One region of the Rahnella sp. BIGb0603 genome, then DNA from elsewhere that is predicted to be linked to it. Evidence: riboswitches for the same ligand, from Rfam matches in the RefSeq annotation. Region 1 holds a riboswitch; each other region holds the start of a gene.
What was found. A riboswitch is a leader RNA that binds a small molecule or an ion and turns the genes downstream of it on or off. The one in region 1 is predicted to bind thiamine pyrophosphate.
Positions count from the first base shown of each region.

Region 2: it holds a riboswitch for thiamine pyrophosphate, as region 1 does, so the genes downstream of both, thiC (phosphomethylpyrimidine synthase ThiC) here and thiB (thiamine ABC transporter substrate binding subunit) in region 1, are expected to answer to the same signal.
Region 3: it holds a riboswitch for thiamine pyrophosphate, as region 1 does, so the genes downstream of both, thiM (hydroxyethylthiazole kinase) here and thiB (thiamine ABC transporter substrate binding subunit) in region 1, are expected to answer to the same signal.

Region 1 covers NZ_JANUEX010000004.1:322,104-329,857, forward strand. Annotated here, with positions in the region: gene leuB (3-isopropylmalate dehydrogenase) at 1-76, shown strand, start outside; gene leuC (3-isopropylmalate dehydratase large subunit) at 78-1,478, shown strand; gene leuD (3-isopropylmalate dehydratase small subunit) at 1,489-2,091, shown strand; gene M2403_RS12870 (MFS transporter) at 2,152-3,315, opposite strand; gene sgrT (glucose uptake inhibitor SgrT) at 3,576-3,761, opposite strand; gene sgrR (HTH-type transcriptional regulator SgrR) at 3,863-5,524, shown strand; TPP riboswitch at 5,565-5,819, shown strand; gene thiB (thiamine ABC transporter substrate binding subunit) at 5,863-6,846, shown strand; gene thiP (thiamine/thiamine pyrophosphate ABC transporter permease ThiP) at 6,822-7,754, shown strand, end outside.
Region 2 covers NZ_JANUEX010000014.1:5,372-13,125, forward strand. Annotated here, with positions in the region: gene nfi (deoxyribonuclease V) at 1-654, opposite strand, end outside; gene hemE (uroporphyrinogen decarboxylase) at 664-1,728, opposite strand; gene nudC (NAD(+) diphosphatase) at 1,800-2,585, opposite strand; gene rsd (sigma D regulator) at 2,684-3,193, shown strand; TPP riboswitch at 3,274-3,400, shown strand; gene thiC (phosphomethylpyrimidine synthase ThiC) at 3,546-5,498, shown strand; gene thiE (thiamine phosphate synthase) at 5,495-6,148, shown strand; gene M2403_RS24460 (HesA/MoeB/ThiF family protein) at 6,141-6,890, shown strand; gene thiS (sulfur carrier protein ThiS) at 6,887-7,087, shown strand; gene M2403_RS24470 (thiazole synthase) at 7,091-7,754, shown strand, end outside.
Region 3 covers NZ_JANUEX010000003.1:190,175-197,928, reverse strand. Annotated here, with positions in the region: gene M2403_RS09270 (AraC family transcriptional regulator) at 98-925, shown strand; gene M2403_RS09265 (GntR family transcriptional regulator) at 1,016-1,702, shown strand; gene M2403_RS09260 (hypothetical protein) at 1,765-1,998, opposite strand; gene M2403_RS09255 (hypothetical protein) at 2,103-2,951, shown strand; gene thiD (bifunctional hydroxymethylpyrimidine kinase/phosphomethylpyrimidine kinase) at 2,958-3,758, opposite strand; gene thiM (hydroxyethylthiazole kinase) at 3,755-4,564, opposite strand; TPP riboswitch at 4,599-4,700, opposite strand; gene M2403_RS09240 (RidA family protein) at 4,754-5,101, opposite strand; gene M2403_RS09235 (PhzF family phenazine biosynthesis protein) at 5,292-6,083, opposite strand; gene M2403_RS09230 (transcriptional regulator) at 6,110-6,817, opposite strand; gene M2403_RS09225 (GNAT family N-acetyltransferase) at 7,003-7,437, shown strand; gene M2403_RS09220 (DUF3313 domain-containing protein) at 7,576-7,754, shown strand, end outside.

The DNA of each region.
Region 1 (7,754 bases):
GGCGAACGGCCAGCAGGCGTTGGGCACCAGTGAAATGGGCGACATTATTGCCCGCTTTGTGAAAGAAGGGGCGTAACATGGCCAAGACTTTGTACCAAAAATTGTTTGATGCTCACGTCGTTTACGAAGCGCAAAACGAAACGCCATTGTTATACATCGACCGCCATCTGGTTCACGAAGTGACCTCTCCGCAGGCATTCGACGGCTTGCGCGCGATGGGGCGTCCTGTGCGTCAGCCGGGCAAAACCTTTGCGACGATGGATCACAACGTATCCACCCAAACCAAAGACATCAATGCGAGTGGCGAAATGGCGCGCATTCAGATGCAGGAATTAATCAAAAACTGTGCGGAATTTGGCGTGCAGTTGTATGACCTGAATCACCCGTTCCAGGGCATCGTTCACGTCATCGGCCCTGAGCAGGGTATGACGTTGCCAGGCATGACCATCGTGTGCGGCGACTCCCATACCGCTACGCACGGTGCATTTGGTTCACTGGCCTTCGGTATCGGGACGTCTGAAGTTGAACACGTTCTGGCGACGCAAACCCTGAAACAAGGTCGCGCGAAAACCATGAAGATTGAAGTCACCGGCGAAGCGCCTGCGGGCATCACGGCGAAAGACATCGTACTGGCAATTATCGGTAAAACCGGCAGTGCGGGTGGTACCGGCCACGTGGTGGAATTTTGCGGTAAAGCCATTGAAGCGCTGAGCATGGAAGGTCGTATGACCCTGTGCAATATGGCGATTGAAATGGGTGCGAAAGCCGGTCTGGTTGCGCCGGATGAAACCACGTTTGCTTATCTGAAAGGCCGCCAGTTTGCGCCGAAAGAGCAGAACTGGGACGCCGCTGTAGAATACTGGAAAACCCTGAAAACCGAAGACGGCGCGAAGTTTGACACCATCGTGACGCTGGACGCCTCTGAAATCGCGCCACAGGTTACCTGGGGCACCAACCCGGGTCAGGTGATGGCCGTTAATCAGGTGATCCCAAATCCTGCTTCCTTTGCCGATCCGGTAGAACGCGCTTCCGCTGAGAAAGCGCTGGCGTACATGGATTTACAGCCGGGTATTAAACTGACCGACGTCGCAATCGACAAAGTCTTCATCGGTTCCTGCACCAACTCCCGTATCGAAGATTTACGTGCTGCGGCAGCGATTGCCAAAGGCCGTAAAGTCGCGACGGGTGTGCAGGCGATTGTGGTTCCGGGTTCCGGTCCGGTAAAAGCGCAGGCGGAAGAAGAAGGTCTGGATAAGATCTTCATCGAAGCCGGTTTTGAATGGCGTCTGCCGGGATGCTCCATGTGTCTGGCGATGAACAACGACCGCCTGGAACCGGGCGAGCGTTGCGCGTCTACCAGCAACCGTAACTTCGAAGGCCGTCAGGGCCGTGGCGGACGCACGCATCTGGTCAGCCCGGCAATGGCTGCCGCAGCAGCGGTCACCGGCCACTTTGCTGATATCCGTGAACTGAACTGAGGAAAACACCATGGCTAAATTTACCCAACACATCGGTCTGGTGGTTCCGCTGGATGCAGCTAACGTCGATACCGATGCGATTATCCCGAAACAGTTTTTGCAGAAAGTGACCCGCACCGGTTTCGGCCAGCATCTGTTCAATGACTGGCGTTTTCTGGATGACGCCGGTCAGGTGCCTAACCCGGATTTCGTGTTGAACAAACCGCGCTACAAAGGCGCGAGCATTTTGCTGGCGCGCGAAAACTTTGGTTGCGGCTCATCCCGTGAGCATGCGCCATGGGCACTGACTGATTACGGTTTCCATGCGGTGATCGCCCCGAGTTTTGCTGATATCTTCTACGGCAACTCGTTCAACAACCAGTTGCTGCCCATCACGCTGAGCGAAACGGAAGTCGACGAGCTTTTCCAACTGGTGAAAGACAACGAAGGCATTCAGTTCGAAGTGGATCTGGAAGCGCAAACCGTGAAAGCCGGTAACAAAAGCTATCCGTTTGTCATCGACAGCTTCCGCCGTCACTGCATGATTAACGGTCTGGACAGCATCGGCCTGACCTTGCAGCACGAAGAGAACATCTCCGGCTACGAGAAAAATCAGCCTGCATTTATGCACTGATTACCGTACGTCAGACATATAAAAACCCGCGAACTTCGCGGGTTTCTTCTTTTAGTGCGGTCAGACGTCTTTGACTTTAAACATCAGGCCAAGCGCCAGAACCGCCAGAACGGTCGCAGCCCAATACACCGGATAATGGCCAAAGTTCTCCACGATCACGCCCTGCAGCAAACCTGCGCAAATCACGCCGGTCGAGATGCTATTGGTGAATAACGTGGTCGCCGAACCGGCGCGTCCCGGCATCAGATCCTGAAAATACAGCATGCCAATACCGGCCACGATGCCAATGAAAATCGCGTTAAACAGTTGCAGGATCATCAGTGCGGCTTTGAACGGGAATGCCACCAGACCGGCATAGAAAATAACCCCGCTTGCCACCGCGTACAACATCAGTTTTCGCTTACCAAAATGCTTAACCAGATAGCCTGCTACCAGCATAGCCGGAATTTCCAGCCCTGCCGCCGTTCCCATCAATAAGCCCGCCAGCCCTTCCGGCAAACCTAACTCGCTGGTGATATATAGCGGCATATCAATGATGTACATGATATTGCACGTCCACATCAACAATGACGCGAAAAACAGCAGACGTACATCTTTGTTCCGCCACGCGCTGACCGGCACGACTTTTTCATCCACCGGTTGTTCAAGGCGTGGCACGGACGGCAGAAAAAACGCAATCATCAGTATGCTGCCGACAAACACCGCGGCCGCACTCAGATACATCGGCGTGAAACCGTAATTCAGCGCCAGCATGAACGACAACGGCGGGCCCAGTACCCACGCCAGTGAGAGCATCGCACGCATCATAGAGCTGAACATGACGACTTCGCTGGATGAACGGTCGGCGTGTTCACGCGCCAGCGCAAACAGCTGCGGCATCGCCGCATTCCCGATGGCCGCCAGCAAAACACCAACGGTGATCAGCACCAGATAATCACGGCTGAAAGCAAATACCAGGCTGTTGCCGATGGCCATCAGGCAGCAAAACATCAGCAATTTGCGGCGGTCGCCTTTATTATCCGAGCGGTTAGCCAGCAGAAAGCTGATCGCAATCCCGGCAATCGCGTTGACGGTATAAAAGAAACCGACCCACATTGGCCGGACTTTCACTTCATTGGTCAGAAACAGGCTAAGCGTCGGCGCCTGCAACGCGCCCGCGACACCACACAGCAAGGACACCACCAGAAAGGTGACATAAATTGCATTAATACGAGGTTTAGACATAACGCCATCCCTGAGAAATGAAAGTCTTACAACGAAACATACAGTGTATACCCAAAACAATTCGAGTTGCAGGAAGGCGGCAATCGCGCGAATCCCGATGAGCTGAAATGAGTCAGTGATTCGGGTGAGCAAGAGCGGCCAACGCATTTGCAGCTCGAAGGGTGAAGGGGACAATCAATAGAAAAAAACCAGTGAGTTACCCCACTGGCTGGTGACATTACACCATTACTCAGAAAATCGAATCCGGCCGCGCCTGCGGGTTATAAATGACGGCGGTATTGCTCATCGTCCTGCGAGGCGATGTCCCACTGCGTCAGGCGGGAGAGAATGTCTAAACGGTATTCCACCGGAACCCATGACAGCCAGTCAGCATGATTTCTGCCCGCATTTCTGCTGACGGCAGCGAAGTAACGCTGATAGAAACGGACGGTTAGCGTGTTTTTCATGATGACCTCCTGACCTTGATGACTGGCTTTCGTTGGAGATCAGTATCGGGGTAATATGAGGAAAGATAAATTGATGAGATTTCCTCCGGAGTTCCTCTTTTATGACCTCGTCCCGTTTGCAACAGCAGTTCATCAGATTGTGGCAAAGCTGCCACGGCGAAGAAACCGAAACCACTTTGCTGGCGTTATCGGAAATCCTGAACTGCTCGCGGCGGCATATGCGATCATTGCTCAGCACCATGCAGGAACAGGGCTGGCTCAACTGGGATGCAGAAGCCGGGCGCGGTAAGCGGTCAAAGCTGACCTTTTTGTACACCGGTCTGGCGCTTCAGCAGCAACGCGCCGAAGAACTGCTTGAACAGGATCGTATTGATCAGCTGGTACAACTGGTTGGCGATAAAAACATGGTGCGCCAGATGCTGTTATCCCAGCTTGGACGCAGCTTCCGTCAGGGCAAACATATTCTTCGCGTGCTGTACTATCGCCCGCTGTTTAATCTGCTGCCCGGCACCATGTTGCGCCGCTCAGAAACACACATCGCGCGACAGATTTTCAGCGGGCTGACGCGCATAAATGAGGAAAACGGGGAAGTAGAAGGCGATCTGGCCCATCACTGGCAGGAAATCTCTGCGCTGCACTGGCGGTTCTATCTGCGTCCGGCTATTCATTTTCATCATGGTCGTGAGCTGGAAATGGCCGATATTATTACCACCTTCGCTCGTCTCAAATCACACCGCTTATTCGGCAATATCGTCTCGGTGATCTCATTAACGCCAAACGTCATCGACATTCATCTGAACGCGCCCGACCACTGGCTGCCGTGGCTGTTCGGGAATATCCACGCGACAATCCTGCCACAGGAGTGGGAGTCGTTGCCCGATTTTGCCCGCCATCCGGTGGGAACCGGCCCGTATGCCGTGGTACGAAATCAGAAAACGCAGCTGCGGATCCGCGCGTTTGACGAATATTTTGGATTCCGGGCGCTGATCGATGAGGTCAATATCTGGGTTCTACCTGAACTCAGTGAGGAACTGGTGCATTCCGGCGTCCAGCTTCAGGCCGATGAATCCGGCAAAAGCGAGCTTGAAAGCCGCCTTGAGGAAGGTTGTTATTTCCTGCTTTTCGACCAGCGTTCGCCGGTCGGCCAAAACGCACAAACGCGCCAGTGGCTGTGCGATTTGTTCAATCCGATTGCGCTGCTCAACGCTGCCGAGCCGGTTTATCAGCGTTACTGGTCGCCGGCGTACGGTCTGTTGCCGCGCTGGCATCATAAAGCGCTGCTTCCCCGCCCGCCAAAACCTGACGGTCTGACGCAGGTCACGCTGACGTTTTATAACGAGCACTCAGAACATCACGCTATCTGCAACGCACTGCGTCCGCTGCTGGCGGCAGAAGGCATTGAGCTGGTGATCCAGATTGTCGATTATGCGGTGTGGTACCGCGGCGGCGTGAAAACCGATCTATGGCTGGGTAGCGCCAACTTCACGTTGCCGCTGGAGTTTTCGCTGTTTGCCTCATTCTACGAACTGCCGCTGCTGGCGTATTGTTTCCCGCAAACGATGAATGAGGACGCCGCGTTATGGCACGCCGGAAAGCTTTCAATTGCCGACTGGAGCCAGAAGCAGATCGCCAGCCATCACATTCATCCGCTGTTTCATCACTGGCTGGTTTTACAAGGCCAGCGCAGCATGCGCGGCGTGCGGATGAACACCCTCGGCTGGTTCGACTTCAAATCTGCCTGGTTCGCGCCACCCGACAGCTAATCGGACTATCGCATTGCGCCGTTAATCTCTAGAATGACATCCGTTCTCAACGGGGTGCCCGAGTGACTTCTTTTGTATTGAAGAATGACCTCGATTTTTAAACGCCGCGAGCGCGTGTTCAGCGGGTGAAGTACAGCGCACAGAAAGCGGAGCGTACACAAAGTACGTGAGCTTTTCGAGCACTGCACGACGCCCGATCAACACACGCGCAGCACGTTTAAATATGGCTGAGACCTGATACCCGTCGAACCTGATCCGGTTAACCCCGGCGGAGGGATTTGAGACTGTGCGATGCTCACTCAAAATCCTTTGCCCCTTTTCTTTTTTGGAGCGCAAAGTTGAAAAAGATATTGTCCTGTCTGCTGTTACTTTCTGCACCTGCCTTTGCTGCAAAACCCGTTCTTACGGTATATACCTACGATTCCTTCTCTGCCGACTGGGGCCCCGGCCCGGCGATCAAAAAAGCCTTTGAGGCACAGTGCGGCTGCGAACTGAAATATGTCGCGCTGGAAGATGGCGTATCTCTGCTGAACCGTCTGCGGATGGAAGGCAAAAACACTAAAGCGGACGTAGTGCTCGGTCTGGATAACAACCTGTTGCAGGCCGCTGAGCAAACCGGCCTGTTTGCCAAAGCACCGAAAACTGATGCTCAACTGACGGTGCCGGGTGGCTGGAATAACACGACGTTTGTGCCTTACGACTACGGCTATTTCGCGTTCGTGTATGACAAAAACAAACTGAAAAACCCGCCAAAAAGCCTCGATGAGCTGATCAACAGCGACCAGAAATGGAAAGTGATTTACGAAGATCCGCGCACCAGCACGCCGGGTCTTGGCCTGATGCTGTGGATGCAAAAAGTCTATGGCGACAAAGCGCCTGAAGCGTGGCAAAAACTGGCGGCGAAAACCGTGACCGTCACCAAAGGCTGGAGCGAGGCTTACGGCCTGTTCCTCAAAGGCGAAAGCGATCTGGTGCTGAGCTACACCACTTCTCCGGCCTATCATATTGTTGAAGAGAAGAAAGATAATTATGCCGCCGCTGACTTCGCTGAAGGTCATTACATGCAGGTAGAAGTCGCGGGTCAGCTGGCCAACAGCAAACAGCCGAAACTGGCTGAACAGTTCATGAAATTCGTCACTACTGAAGATTTCCAGAAAGTCATTCCGACCGGCAACTGGATGTATCCGGTGATCAGCACGCCACTGCCTGATGCCTTCAAACAGCTGACCGTACCGGCAAAATCCCTGCAATACAGCGCACAGGATGTAGCTTCTCACCGCGGCGAATGGATTCAGGCATGGCAGAACGCCGTCAGCCGTTGATCCCCCGCTGGCTGTGGCCGGGCGCGGTGGCGTCACTGGCGATGCTGCTGGTCGCCGCGCTGGCATTAGGCTCGTTGTGGCGTCATGCGCCACAAATAAGCGGCGTGTCTGCGTGGCAGGATCAGTATCTCTGGCACGTCATCCGTTTCACCTTCTGGCAGGCGCTGCTTTCGGCGCTCTGCTCGGTGCTGCCCGCTATTTTGCTGGCGCGCACCCTCTTCCGCCGCCGTTTCCCAGGTCGTCAGCTGTTATTACGATTGTGCGCGATGACGCTGGTATTGCCGGTTTTAGTCGCGGTGTTCGGCATTCTCAGCGTATACGGAAGACAGGGCTGGCTGGCGCAGATTTGCAACTGGCTGGGCGTGGATTACCGTTTTTCGCCGTACGGTTTACAGGGCATTTTGCTGGCGCACGTATTTTTTAATCTGCCGCTGGCAACCCGTCTTTTATTACAGGCGCTGGAAAATATCGCCGTCGAACAGCGGCAGCTGGCTGCGCAGCTCGGGATGAATGCCTGGCAGCAATTCCGCTTTGTGGAATGGCCTGCGATCCGACGTCAGATTTTCCCCGCCGCTGCCCTGATATTCATGCTGTGTTTCGCGAGTTTCGCCACCGTGCTTTCACTGGGCGGCGGTCCGCAGGCGACCACCATTGAACTCGCCATTTATCAGGCACTGAGTTACGACTACGATTTAAGTCGCGCGGCCACGCTGGCGCTCATCCAGCTGTTTTGTTGTCTGACGCTGGTTCTGCTCAGCCAGAAACTCAGCCAGGCGCTGCCGGTCGGTCAGACCCATGCTCAGCGCTGGCGCAATCCGGACGATTCCCCGCTGCGCCGCATTACCGACGGCCTGCTGATTGGTCTGGCTTTACTGCTGATCCTGCCGCCGCTGCTGGCCGTGGTTTTC
Region 2 (7,754 bases), on a different contig from region 1:
GCGTTGAAACGCTGCCCGATTTGATGCCACAGCATCCGCCCAGCGGGTTGGCTCTGGCAAACGATATTGCCGCATGCAGCGTTCAACCCAGTACAGTGACGATTCCATGCTGATGCGATTGCCCGGTGAAATAAACAGCGGATTACAGCGCAGTTTGCTGCGCCAGACCCAGCCAATCTGCTCATCGCCTTCATACAGCGCCTGCTGGCTGTGTTGGTCTTCCCCGAGAGGCAGAAATTTGCCGCACAAGCGGCTCTTCGCTACACCAATTGTTGGCACGTCAATCATCAGGCCAAAATGGCTGGCGACGCCAAGACGGCGCGGATGCGCAATACCCTGCCCGTCAACCAGCACCAGATCGGGCCGCGCATTGATTTGCTTCCAGGCCTGCAACAGCGCCGGTAGTTCCCGGAAAGAAAGGAAGCCGGGAATATAAGGCATGACGGTTGGAATGCGGGCTATCTGGTATTCCACCAGCTCAAGCGAGGGATAACGCAGAACCGCAACCGCGGCTCGCGTTACTTCACCACCCTGTTCGAAACCGACATCCACACCCGCGATCAACGCCGGTGTGCTGAATTCAGTCGGATCCCGCAGTTCAATTTGATCTGCAAGGATCCGTTGTTCTTCACGTAATGCGCGGGTATCAATCATACGCCGGATTTACTCGTGATATTGCCGGGACAGGCTATGTACAGCTTCCACGAACGCACCCGCATTTTCTGGCGGAACATCCTGGTGAATGCCGTGGCCCAGGTTAAACACATGACCGTTGCCTTTACCAAAACCGGCCAGAATGGTTTCCACTTCCTGTTCAATACGTACCGGAGAAGCATAGAGCATGGAAGGATCCATGTTGCCCTGAATCGCCACTTTATCGCCCACGCGACGACGGGCTTCGGCAATATCTGTTGTCCAGTCGAGGCCCAGCGCGTCACAACCGGTTGCCGCCATCGCTTCCAGCCATTGTCCGCCGCCTTTGGTGAACAACGTCACCGGCACACGGCGCCCTTCGTTTTCACGGATCAGGCCGTCGACAATTTTATGCATGTAGTTCAGGGAAAACTCGCGGTAATCTCGAGGCGTCAGCACGCCGCCCCAGGTGTCAAAAATCATGACAGACTGAGCGCCCGCTTTGATTTGAGCATTAAGGTAGAGAATGACGCTGTCAGCCACTTTATCGAGCAAAAGGTGCAAAGTCTGCGGATCGGCATACATCATCTTTTTGATTTTTGTGAAGGCTTTGCTGCTGCCACCTTCCACCATATATGTCGCCAGTGTCCACGGGCTGCCGGAAAAACCGATAAGCGGCACTTCACCTTTGAGGTTTTTACGGATAGTACGAACCGCATTCATGACGTATCCCAGTTCCATTTCAGGATCGGGGACGGGCAGTTTTTCCACATCGGCACGGCAGGTCAGCGGGGAAGAAAAACGAGGGCCTTCACCGGCTTCGAAATACAACCCCAGCCCCATGGCATCAGGAATGGTCAGGATGTCAGAGAACAGAATCGCGGCGTCCAGCGGGTAGCGACGCAGTGGCTGGAGGGTCACTTCGCAGGCCAGCTCTGCATTCTTGCAAAGCGACATAAAATCACCGGCTACAGCGCGGGTTTCTTTGTATTCTGGCAAATAACGGCCCGCCTGACGCATCATCCAGACCGGTGTGATATCCACAGGCTGGCGTAACAGGGCGCGCAGGTAGCGGTCATTTTTCAACTCATTCATTCTGTCTTTTTCCTTCAATATTCGGGCCGCCCGAAAATAATCTGGCGGCATTCTAGCATGCAACACTCCTGCTACACGTCGTCTTCATCTCTTTCTGCGCGGCACAGCGCAACCGTATCTTCAATCAGCCGGCGGGCGATGGTCCCCGGTGGCGGCAACTGTGGCAGTTGATCAAAGCGATACCAGCCTGCGTTGAGCAGCTCTTTCGGATCATGCACAATGTCACCGCTGTCGTAGTCGGCCATAAACGCCATCATCAGCGAATTAGGGAAAGGCCACGGCTGAGAACTGACGTAACGGACATTCTTCACGCGGATATTGCTCTCTTCCATGACTTCACGCGCCACAGTTTCTTCAAGAGTTTCCCCGACTTCCACGAAGCCTGCCAGAACCGTATGAATGCCATTGCGATGGCGGACATGCTGCGCCAGCAAAATCTCATCACCGCGGCGGATGGCGACAATAATGCAGGGCGCAATCTGCGGATAATAGCGTTCGCGGCAATGCCCGCACAGCGCGGCCCATTCGGTTTTACTGACGTGCATCTCGTGGCCGCAATAGCCGCAGAACTTGTGCGAACGGTAAAATTCCGACAGCTGCACGCCACGTCCGACCAGCTGGAATAGCCCGCGATCCTGATCGAGCATCTGCCGTGCAGACACCATGTGATTGTGCATCGCCTGACGTACCATCCACACCGGTTCGCCCTGCCATTCACCAATCTGACGCGCGATTTTGCCCGTCAGAGAAAATTGCGCAGCGCTGCCATTCGGCAGTTCACCTTCGGGCAGCCACAGCTTGCCCTCATAGCTGATTACCCACCAGCCGGTATGTTCTTCTGTGATCTGTAATTCCATAATTGTTGTTGCATAACCTCGACGAGACTGACAATCTGGGGTTGATATTTACATATTAGTAACCTTTGGTTACTTTTTTCTCGCTCACGGAGTCAACCATGCTAAATCGTCTGGAAAGACTGACCCAACGCGTTGGTGGCAGTAATGAGTTAGTGGATCAATGGCTGCACGCGCGTAAAGAATTGCTGGTGTCTTACTGCACACTGGTCGGCCTGAAACCCAATAAAGAAAAACATACACCGCTGAATGAAAAAGCGTTGGACAACTTTTGCCATAACCTGGTGGATTACCTTTCTGCCGGTCATTTCCATCTTTATCAACGGGTCATCGATGAAGTGGAAGGTGCAGAGATAAAATTACAGGCTGCGAAAATATACCCTGCACTCGAGCTCAATACTGAAGCTATCATGGCTTTCCATGACAGTTACACCGAAAATGATATTGATGATGACAATGCTTTCGCATTTCATTATGCATTATCCGATGTGGGTGAAGCATTGGATGCGCGTTTTCAGCTTGAGGATCAACTGATCATTCTGGCCTTTGATCCGGAAAGTCGCAAAGAATTGCCTTCTGCAAACGAAGAGCATCTTGCCAGACCCGCGTAACGTGTTACTTCTGCACAACACGTTGCCACAATAAAAACCCTGCTCAGGGTTGTAGTTTTTACAACGGCCTCCTATATTGAGGCTTCTTGTCGGAGTGCCTCGTGCAAAATTTCCTCGCGGAGATGATGCCAGGCTGAGACCGTTAATTCGGGATCCGCGGAACCTGATCGGGTTAGTACCCGCGAAGGGAACAAGAGTAATGTTATGCGTTTAGCGCGATTTGGCATCAGCCTGCAAACGGCCGCCAGCGTTCAACCGCCCATTTTTACTCCTGCCGTAAACCTCCAGACAAGCAATTTTCCATTACGTTCTGTCACGCTTTTTGCCGTGAAAACAACACAAGGAATTTGCTATGTCGAGTACCCAGAAACCCGTTACATCCGAAAAAAAGCCCGCTAACCGCCGTGAACAACGCGCACAGGCACAGTCATTTATCGACAGCTTGCAGGGCGAAGCCTTTCCCAATTCCCGACGTATCTATCTTCAGGGCGACAACGCCGGTATTCGTGTCCCTATGCGTGAAATCCAGCTCAGCCCGACGCTGGTCGGCGGCGGAAAAGACAACCCGCAGTTTGAAGAAAACGAAGCGATTCCGGTTTATGACACCGCCGGACCGTATGGCGACCCGTCTGCGACCATCGACGTGCATACCGGTCTTGAAAAATTGCGTGCCCGCTGGATAACCGGACGCGCCGATACCGAAGAACTTCCGCAAGTCAGCTCCGGTTTTACTCAGCAGCGCCTGGCCGACGAAGGGCTGGATCATTTACGCTTCGAACATCTTCCGCGCCCGCGAAAAGCCATTGCCGGTAAAAATGTCACACAGCTGCATTATGCGCGACGGGGCATGATTACCCCTGAGATGGAATTCATCGCTATTCGCGAAAACATGGGGCGTGAGCGGATCCGCGGAGAAGTCCTGCGCCAGCAACATCCCGGTGAAAGCTTCGGGGCGCACCTGCCCGCGAATATCACCGCCGACTTTGTTCGCCAGGAAGTGGCCGCCGGTCGCGCGATTATCCCCGCCAACATCAATCACCCGGAATCCGAGCCGATGATCATTGGCCGCAATTTTCTGGTGAAGGTGAACGCCAATATCGGCAACTCGGCGGTGACGTCATCCATCGAAGAAGAAGTTGAAAAACTGGTGTGGTCGACGCGCTGGGGCGCGGACACGGTGATGGATCTCTCCACCGGCCGCTATATCCATGAAACCCGTGAATGGATCCTGCGTAACAGCCCGGTGCCGATCGGTACGGTGCCGATTTATCAGGCGCTGGAAAAAGTGAATGGTGTGGCCGAAGACCTTAACTGGGAAATGTTCCGCGACACCCTGCTGGAGCAGGCGGAACAAGGTGTGGATTACTTCACCATTCACGCTGGCGTGTTGCTGCGTTATGTGCCGATGACCGCCAAACGTCTGACCGGTATTGTTTCGCGCGGTGGCTCAATCATGGCGAAATGGTGTCTGTCACATCATCGCGAAAGCTTCCTGTATGAAAATTTCCGGGAGATTTGCGAAATCTGCGCCGCTTACGATGTCTCGCTTTCTCTCGGTGACGGTCTGCGTCCCGGCTCGATTCAGGACGCCAACGACGAAGCGCAGTTTGCAGAATTGCACACGCTGGGCGAGCTGACGAAAATCGCCTGGGAATATGACGTGCAGGTGATGATTGAAGGGCCGGGGCATGTGCCGATGCAGATGATCCGCCGCAATATGACGGAAGAACTCGAGCAATGCCACGAAGCGCCGTTCTATACGCTCGGGCCGCTGACGACCGACATTGCGCCCGGTTATGACCACTTCACGTCCGGTATTGGCGCTGCGATGATTGGCTGGTTCGGTTGTGCCATGCTGTGTTACGTCACACCGAAAGAGCATCTCGGCCTGCCGAATAAAGAAGACGTTAAGCAGGGTCTGATTACCTACAAAATTGCAGCACATGCCGCCGATTTAGCCAAAGGCCATCCGGGTGCGCAAATCCGCGACAACGCCATGTCCAAAGCCCGTTTCGAATTCCGCTGGGAAGATCAGTTTAATCTGGCTCTGGACCCGGCCACTGCCCGCGCCTACCACGATGAAACGTTACCGCAGGAATCCGGCAAAGTCGCCCACTTCTGTTCGATGTGCGGCCCGAAATTCTGCTCAATGAAAATCACTCAGGAAGTTCGCGATTACGCCGCCGCGCTGGAAGCTAAAGCCCGGCCCATCGAACTCGTTGAATCCGGCATGGCACAAATGTCAGCTGAATTCCGTTCACGCGGCGGCGAGCTTTATCATCCTGCCACGGAGATCAACAAATGAATCAGTCAGCTCAGCCCTTCCCCGCCGTTCCTTTTCACCTTGGTTTATATCCGGTTGTCGATACGGTGGAATGGATCGCCCGTCTGCTCGATGCAGGCGTGAAAACGCTGCAGTTGCGGGTGAAAGATTTACCCGATGAAGACGTCGAACCGGCAATTATCGAGGCCATCGCGCTGGGAAAAAAATATCAGGCGCGGCTGTTCATCAACGATTACTGGCGTCTGGCGGTGAAGCATCATGCATATGGCGTGCATCTGGGTCAGGAAGATCTCGATACAGCCGATCTTGCGGCAATTCGTCAGGCCGGTCTGCGACTGGGCGTTTCCACGCATGACGAGGCTGAAATGACGCGCGCCGTTTCCGTGAATCCTTCATACATCGCTCTGGGCCATATCTTCCCGACGCAGACCAAAGATATGCCGTCGGCGCCACAGGGTCTGGAAGAACTCACCCGACACATTAAGCAACTCGATGGCCGCTTTCCGACAGTGGCCATCGGCGGGATCAGCATTGACCGCGCGCCGTCGGTTCTGGACTGCGGCGTCGGCAGCATTGCGGTCGTCAGCGCCATTACGCAGGCCATGGACTGGCGTGCAGCCACCGCCGAACTGCTGGCCTTGTGTGCCAGCAAGGTGCCGGAAGATGCTTAACGATGCGGCGTTTATGCGTTACAGCCGTCAGCTGATGCTGGAGGAATTCGGCCCGCAGGCGCAGGAAAAGTTACAGGCGGCAAAGGTGCTGATCGTCGGACTTGGCGGACTCGGTTCTCCTGCCGCCCTGTATCTGGCGGCGGCGGGCGTCGGCACGCTTTTTCTGGCCGATGACGACCGGCTGCATATCACCAACCTTCAGCGGCAAATCCTTTACCGCACAGCCGATCTCGATCAGCCCAAAGCCACTTTGGCAAAGCGTGAACTGCTGCGCCTGAATCCGCTTTGCGAAGCCGTGGCCATTACGGAACGCCTGCTGGGTGAAGCACTGACACAAGCGGTGGCCAATGCCGATATCGTTCTGGATTGCAGCGACAACATGGAGACCCGTCATGCCGTCAATAAAGCCTGCGTGGATGCAGGCAAAACGCTAATCAGCGGCAGCGCCGTCGGATTCAGCGGACAGCTTCTGGTGATTGAAGCACCCTACGCTCACGGTTGTTATGCCTGTTTGTATCCGGATCAGGAAACCGTGCAACGTAACTGCCGGACATCCGGCGTACTCGGGCCGGTAGTGGGCACTATCGGTACATTACAGGCGCTCGAAGCACTGAAAATCCTGGCTGGGCTGCCTTGCATACTGAGCGGCAAACTCCGGCTGTTCGACGGAAAAACACAGAACTGGCGTTCACTGCAACTCACGCGATCATCTGCCTGTACCGTCTGCGGAGGCTATGCGTGAATATTCTGGTCAATGATGAATCTCATCAGTTCAGTCAGCCGCTCACGCTATTAGCTCTTCTCGATGAGCTGGCGTTAAACACTGCGGGCAGCGCGCTGGCGGTAAATCAGGTCATTATCCCCCGCGATAACTGGCCTGCACACTGGCTGGCAGACGGTGATGAGATTTTGCTCTTTCAGGCGATAGCCGGAGGATGAAACATGTTAAAAATTGCTGATGCTCCGTTTACCTCACACCTTTTTACCGGAACCGGAAAATTCGCCAGTCCGGCGCTGATGCAACTGGCACTGGAAGCATCGGGCTCTGAGCTGGTGACCATGGCGATGAAACGCGTCGATCTGCGGCGTGGCGGCGATGATATTCTTTCGCCTTTGCAGCAACTTGGCGTGCGCCTGTTGCCCAATACGTCAGGGGCAAAAACGGCAGAAGAAGCGGTGTTTGCCGCTCAACTGGCCCGCGAAGCACTGGGCACAAACTGGGTCAAACTGGAAATCCATCCGGACATGAAATACCTGCTGCCCGATGCCATCGAAACCCTGAAAGCCGCAGAGATACTAGTGAAACAGGGGTTTGTCGTTTTGCCTTATTGCAGTGCTGATCCGGTGCTGTGCAAGCGTCTTGAAGAAGCCGGATGCGCGGCAGTGATGCCGCTCGGCTCACCGATAGGCTCTAATCAGGGGCTGCAAACCCGTGAGTTTCTGCAAATTATTATCGAACAGGCGCGCGTGCCCGTTGTGGTTGATGCCGGGATCGGCGCACCCAGTCAGGCCACTGAGGCGCTTGAAATGGGCGCGGACGCCGTGCTGGTGAATACGGCAATTGCCGTTGCGCGTGATCCGGTTTCCATGGCGACAGCTTTCCGGC
Region 3 (7,754 bases), on a different contig from region 1:
AGAATCTGTGAAGCAGATCAAACCCTCCAGTCTGCCTGCTGGCAGAGCGCGTCCGCTGTGCTAATGTCAGGCATGACCTGCCCGATGAGTGCCTGAAATGCTTTCATTTTCCGTTAATTATCCGGTTAAAGTTCAGAATGGCGGTTTGTTTATTTCCCGCGGAATGGGGACACATCCGACCCGGCAACTCAGTTCGCACGAGCTGATTTACGTTGTGCGTGGCACACTTTCCCTTCAGGAAGAAAATACCCGTTTTGATTTACATGAAGGAGAAAGTTTACTGTTATTTCCCGGCAGGGAACATAAAGGCGTGACGACGTTTGATCCTGAGTTAAAGTTTTATTGGCTGCACTTTGATATTGTGAAAAATACGACAATAATTAAATCACAGCAAATTAATCCCTCTTTACAGCTGGATATTCCACAACACTGTAAGGTCAGAGACACCGAAACATTGTTAACCCTGTTCAGATTATTTTTATATGAGCAGGAGCGCGGCGGAAATTCGCTGGAGCTGTTTCTGATTTTATTGTTGCAGGAAGTCTCCCGCGCCTGGCCTGAAAATCTGGAACCCGGCGGTCCGGGTGTCGCGCTGGCGTACAAGGCACGTGAGCTGATTACCACCCAGTATCATCTGCCGCTCGGGGCCTCTGAGCTGGCAGACCGATTACACTGCAACGCTGATTATCTCGGGCGGGTTTTCCGCCTGACATTTCAGATGACGCTGACGGATGCGTTGCATAAACACCGGGTTGCGGCGGCCGAAAAACTACTGCTAAGTAATACCGGCAATGTTGCGGATGTTGCCCGGCAGACAGGGTTTAACGACGTGGCCTATTTTCGTCGGGTTTTTCGCAAGCTGCTGGGGATTACGCCAGCGGCCTATAAAAAACTCTATTGCCGCGAGCATATTAATTCCCAATAATTTGATAAAACCTTGCGCTAACAATCTCAAAATCCTGAGAAAACTCATGTTAGTATTATCTTCTCCTGATTCTGAAGACAAATTTAGCCCATGACAGACTCCTTTGAATTTCTCAGTAATGTGCCGGTAAATCAGCAGATTTACCGCACCTTGCGTCAGGACATTGTCACCTGTGCCATCGCACCGGGGGCGTTCCTGTCGGAGAAAGAAATTTCCACGCGTTTTAATGTTTCCCGCCAGCCGGTTCGCGAAGCCTTTATTAAACTGGCTGAAGCCGGGCTGGTACAGGTTCTGCCACAGCGCGGCACTTACGTGATGAAAATTTCTTCCAAACGGGTGGCCGACGGCCGTTTTATTCGTGAAGCCGTTGAAACCGCCGTCGTCCGCCGCGCCGCCATGGTCGCGACGGATAAAGATCTCGCGCTGCTGGAGCACAATCTTGAACGGCAGACGCTGGCGGCAAAAAGCCAGCAAACACAGGAATTCCTGTTACTCGACGATGAATTTCACCGCACCATCGCGCAGATTATTGACTGCCGCCTGGCGTGGGAAACCGTCGAGCACATTAAAGCCACGATGGATCGCGTACGGTTTCTGACGCTCAGTAAAGTGTCGCCGCCGGAAAATCTCATCGCGCAGCACTACGCCATTTTTGACGGACTGAAAGCGCACGATCCGGACGCGGCCGAAAAAGCCATCCGCATCCATTTGCAGGAGATGATTTCCACCATCACGCCCATTGCTGAGCAAAACAGCGACTGGTTTGATGCGGAATAGATCTGGAAAAACAGTTTTCCCCGCGTTTTAGCGCAATGCCAGCGGGCGGGGTACAACGCGTTTCAGGGAAGTTTGGTCCAGTCCTTCTGCGGATGGTAGAAGGCTTCCGGCGGACCAAATGCGCCAAGTTTATCGTCATCCAGACTGCTGTAGTTCTCTCCACAATATCTCAAATAGCCAACGCGCATATCCACCAGCTCTAGCTCGCGTGGTGTTAACTGAACGGGCTTACCCATAAACTTTTCCTTGTATTCAGACGGTGTAATACGAGACGCCTCGGAAAATTTCGTCATCATGGCTAACGTAATCCGAAAAAGATGCCCGTTTTGCGGCGTAGCCCCAAAATTTGTATGACAACTTGGTGTAAGCTGTAAACCACATCAATATCGTGGATACTTTTATGCCTTCTGCATCCCCCCTGAAAAAAAGCTACTACAGCGCAGATCAGTCGCTGTCCTTATCGCAGCTCGATGTCGAGAAAATCAGCCAGGTCGTGCGCGATCTGGACGTGGCTGAAAGCGAAAAAGAGCACTACGTCACGGGCTGGATGGGTCAGAACAGTGTGGTACTGGTGAGGAATTATCAGGACAAACGCGGGACGTCTAACGGAATTGTCATGTCACGCGGCAACCGCTATAAACTGACCATTCAGGCCATTACCTTCCGCATTCCCAAATTTCTGTTGTGGATTACGTTTCGCCGCAAGCCACGTACCATGACCGTAATTGCTTACAACAAGCTGGGTGAACAGGCTACCGGTCTGCAACAGTTTATGCATATTCAGGAACCTGAGCTGAAAGAGCAGCTGGAAAGCGACTGGCGTGAGCTGAATGATTATCTCGGCATGGCTTGCTGGCAGATGGAGAATAACCAGCCACTGTGGCGCAAGCTGCGTGAAGAAATCACGCCACAGTCGCTGCTGATGCAGGCAGAATCCGCGTGGTTCAGCGGCAAGAAGCTGCAAAAAGACGGTGAATGCGAAGGATTGTGGCTGCACGAACAGTTTATCGGGCGTCGTACCGGTGAGCACGCGGCGCTGTTGCTGTCGTGGAAAGATGAGGAAAATCAGGATATTGCCAGCTACCGGTTTGAGCGTGTTTCGGCCACGAAGATCCGTGTAATGCTGCGACCGCGCAAAGAAGCGAAATTCTACCCGCTAAACCCGTTTGACGCCGTGCATCTGCAACAGGCGCTGACGATGTATCACCAGGCAGAAGAGGCGCTGAGCGAAACCCAGCGCCGCGCCTGAGCGGTTTTACCACCAGCGGTGGAAATGATGCACAGGCCCGATGCCGTGGCCGACTTCCAGTGAGTCGGCCTGCATCAGTGCCTGCTGGAGATAATCTTTTGCTTCGCGTATGGTATCGGCCCAGTTGTTATGCCGCGGTCGCAGTGCCGCCAGCGCGGCCGATAATGTACACCCCGTTCCGTGCGTGTGCCGGGTATTCACGCGCGGTGCGGTAAACCGCTCGCGTGAACCGGTCATAAACAACCAGTCCGGGCTTTCTTCATCACGCAGATGACCGCCTTTCATCAGCACCGCTTCACATCCCATCGCCAGTAACGCTTCGCCCTGTTCACGCATTTCTGCTTCAGTCAGCGCCACCGGGCATTCCAGTAACGCAGCGGCTTCCGGCAGATTGGGGGTAATAATTGAAACCTGCGGAATCAGCAAACGGCGCACGGCGTCAACGGCCTCCGGCAACAGCAGCGGATCGCCACTTTTCGCCAGCATGACGGTATCAAGCACCACAAAAGGCGGCTGATAATACTTAAGCCTTTCAGCGACCGCTTCAACAATCTGGCTGTTCGCCAGCATGCCGATTTTAGTGCTGTCGATTCGCACGTCGCTGAGTACGGAATCGAGCTGCGCGGCCACGAAATCCGGCTCAATGTTGTAAACAGACTGCACGCCACGGGTATTTTGCGCCACCAGCGCCGTGATAACGCTCGTGCCATACGCGCCAAGCGCCGAGAAGGTTTTGAGATCTGCCTGGATCCCCGCGCCGCCGCTCGGGTCAGTACCTGCTATGGTCAGGGCATTGATTCTTTTCATCCGATTTTTTCCCCGTTCAGCCACTCTTCGCGCATCAAATACAGGTTATCGAGAAACTCTGGTGTGAAGCTGCCCGGCCCTTTCACCACTGCGCAGGCACGCTCACCGGCACAAGACATGACGCGACATGCCGCGGCAACGTTATCCAGACGTTTGCCGGGCAATGCGGCAAACGCCGCAACAACCGCTGATAACGAACAACCGGTGCCGACGATGCGGGTCATCATCAGATGTCCGCCGGGAACAGACCAGCTGCGTTCGCCGTCGGTGACGTAATCAGTTTCACCGGTGACAGCCACCACCGCGCCGGTTTCCAGCGCCAGTTGCTGTGCAGCCGGTAAGGCAGACAGCGAATCATCGCCGCTGTCTACGCCACGCCCGGACGCACTCAGGCCGCTAAGCGCACGGATTTCAGAGGCGTTTCCGCGGATGGCGGCGGGTGTAAGTTTGATGAGTTCAAGGCAAAACTCCTTGCGCCAGCTCAGGCCGCCGACGGCAACCGGATCCAGCACCCAGGGTTTTCCGGCCTGATTTGCTGCGTGAATCGCTGCCAGCATCGCCTCAGCATGAGGACGGGTCAGCGTGCCGACATTCACCAGTAAGGCATCGGCCACCGCGCTGAACTGCGCGGCTTCAGCCGGGTCAGTCACCATTGCCGGTGAGGCACCGAGCGCCAGTAGAACATTGGCCGTAAAGGATTGCACCACATCGTTGGTCAGGCAGTGAACCAGCGGCGCGGAGGCACGAAGTTGTCGTAAAGAAGCGGCGGCTGTTGCGCCGGGAAACACGGAAGGTCGGGTATTCATAGTTCTCCCCACCGGCGCTAAAGAAGGCGGTATCGGGAGAGATACCTGACTTCCCTACGCTGGCATAATCCAGATCAGGTAATACGGGTAAAATCTCAGCCGTTCTTTTGCAAGAGCGGCACCCCGAGTCAAGGAAGCATTATTGGTGGCGAGCCTGAGAAGGTCAATCAGGATTTTTCGTACAGCGTGTTATTTCGCCGCCGACGCAATAAGGTTAATTTCCAGTAAAACATCGACCAGAAGTTCCACGCAAACTGTTGTCCGGGCAGGATATGGCGCGTTGAAATGTTTTACATACGCCTCGTTAAAGGCTTTGAAATCTTTCTTATCGGTCAGGTAAATATTCACGGAAACAGCATCATCGAGTGTCAGGTTATATTCTTTAAGCGATCCGGCTATTTTCGAAAATACCAAATGGGTCTGCGCTTCAATTCCGGCGGGCGTTGTGCCTTCCGCGGTAATCGGTACTTCGCCGGAAACAAAATAAAGATTGCCGCTTTTACGGACTTTGGGAAAAGGTAAGGTCCCTGTGAGCATAATGAATTCCTCGATTCAGACGTAAAATCAGAAGTTTGATATCAGCAACATGCCGTAGAAAATTAAGACAGCCGCCAGCGTGATATAAACTATCCGTGAATCACGGGGATCCACCGGTTTGTTTTTCTCTGTCATATAAACAACTTAGCTATTGGAAAAAAATTAATTGAGAGGACTTAAGCGATAGATTTTAATTAAGATAAATAGTACCTCGCATATACAGCGCCGCTTTGCCGCTGATAATCACCCGATCATTTCCGCTCATTTCACATTGCAGTTCGCCTTTACGCGCACCGCCCTGCCGGGCGTTCATCTGCGTTTTATTCAGACGTTTCGACCAATACGGTGCCAGCGAGGTGTGGGCTGAACCGGTAACCGGATCTTCATTCACCGCCACGCGAGGCCCGAACCAGCGGGAGACAAAATCAAAATTACTGCCCGCAGCGGTGACCACCACGCCACGGGTATCAAAAGCATTGAGCGCTGCGAAATCCGGCGCGAGGGCTTCCAGTGCGGCAGCATCTTCAATCACAATGATAATATCATCGGTTTTAAGCACCGCGGTGATCGGTGCTGTCAGCCCAAGTGCCTGAGTGAGTCCGTCTGGCAGCGTGAAAGACACCGGAGATTTCACCGGGAAATCCATGTGGAAAACCTCATCCTGGCAGGTCACCCATAAATCTCCGCTGCGGGTAGAAAACCGCAACGATGCGGATTTATCGCCCAGCGCCTGGCTTATCACCCACGCCGTCGCCAGCGTGGCATGACCGCATAAATCCACTTCGGTGCCCGGCGTGAACCAGCGCAGCTCATAATGGTCGCCGTTTTTGACGAAGAAAGCCGTTTCGGAAAGATTATTTTCACGGGCAATATTGCTTAAAACGCTGTCATCCAGCCAGTGAGGCAACGGGCAAACGGCCGCCGGATTTCCACTAAAACTTTGCGATGCAAACGCATCGACCTGATAAATTGATATTTCCATTTCAGACTCCTCACTGTAAGTGACCACTATTCATCGCCACCGGATTTCTTAATTTCATCCAGATAGTTGTAGATGGTGTAGCGGGTAACGCCCAATTTGCTGGCCGCCTTTTCAACGCCGCCTTTGACGATAAACATCCCGCGATCCTGCATAACTCTGACGGCTTCGAGTTTCTCTTTTTTATTCATCGGTTTACCCGCTCGCCCCGACTGAGACAGGGAAGAATCAATGATTTCTTCCATCATGGACTCGAGATCGGTTTGGGAATTTTGCGGCGTATTTTCTGAAGAATACTGTCTGAGCAGGCGCCCGAGCGCCGCATGCGCAATTTCAACTTCACTGAGATCAACGTTGATACACAGGCTGGCAAATGCGACGCCCTCCGCGTCGCGATAAACCGTCGTGGCGCTTTTCAGTTTTGTTCCTTTCGCGGTCACTGTTGTGTAATCCGCAATAACCAGCGGTTCTGAGGATGGAGAAGCCGCATTCCGGGCGTTGAGAAGACCGGCGAATCCTAAATCACCGTCCGGGCCGCTGAACATGGAATCCCCTACCGCCCGGCCAGAAACGTGACCATTGGCAATTTTCAGCACGGAAGACGACGGATTTGTCAGGTCATGAACTACGATTTCAGTATTGTTGCCGATGGCCGCCGCGAGAGCCTCCACGGAGGCGAAGAGCGTTTTCAGAACGAGTGCTCTTTCGGCTGTGGCGTCTGGTGGAATTTTGGGCATGGGTGTTGTAGTCCGCCATTGCATTAGATGCAAACACAATATCAACCGAATGTTGAAATATCAATTTTTTGTTGATTAAATCACACGTGTACCACAAACCAAATTGAACTCCCGCAAAGTCGCTGGCAGTATGACTCAGTGAAGTGAACGTTCTCTGCCCTCATATTTTCAAAGGAATTCACTCTTTGACATCCCCACTTAACATCCGGCCTTATGAAGAAGCCGATCGCCCCTTTTTGCGCACGCTGTACTTGGCTTCACGCAAACAGACCTGGACATGGCTGGAAGACGATTTTCAGCTGGAAGATTTTGACCGTGCGGTCATCGGCGAAAAGATTCTGGTCGCTGAACGGGACGGGCATCTGCTGGGATTTGCCTCTGTTTTTACACAGGAGAATTTCCTGCATAACCTGTTTATCGATCCGCAGTTTCAGGGGACCGGTGCAGGCTCGGCTTTGTTGCACGCCGCCGAGACCACCTTTACCCGCAGAGGCTCTCTGAAATGTCTGGTAAAGAGTAAAAATTCAGTTGGTTTTTATCTGTCAAAAGGCTGGATCATTATCTCTACCGGCGAAAGTCCGAAAGGTGAGTATTATCTATTTCATTCACCTTGCAAATAATTGGATCATTAATCATTTGTGCGTATGGCCATTTTTTCGCGATCCTGACTAACATCAATTTTTCTTTGTAGTTAAGAGGTTAAATTCCACAGCGGTGCTATACATACTCTGTCTTCCTTAAAATTTCCGAGGGTACGAATGAAAAAAATAAAACTGATGCAGGCCGCACTGGTGACCGGCGCCCTGTTCCTTGCAGGCTGTACCAGCCATGTAACCCAGAGCGAAAAATTCTCTGGCTTCCTCGGCGATTACTCCAACCTTAAAGAAACCAAAACTGCATCAGGCACACCTGTGCTGCGCTGGATTGATCCTTCCTT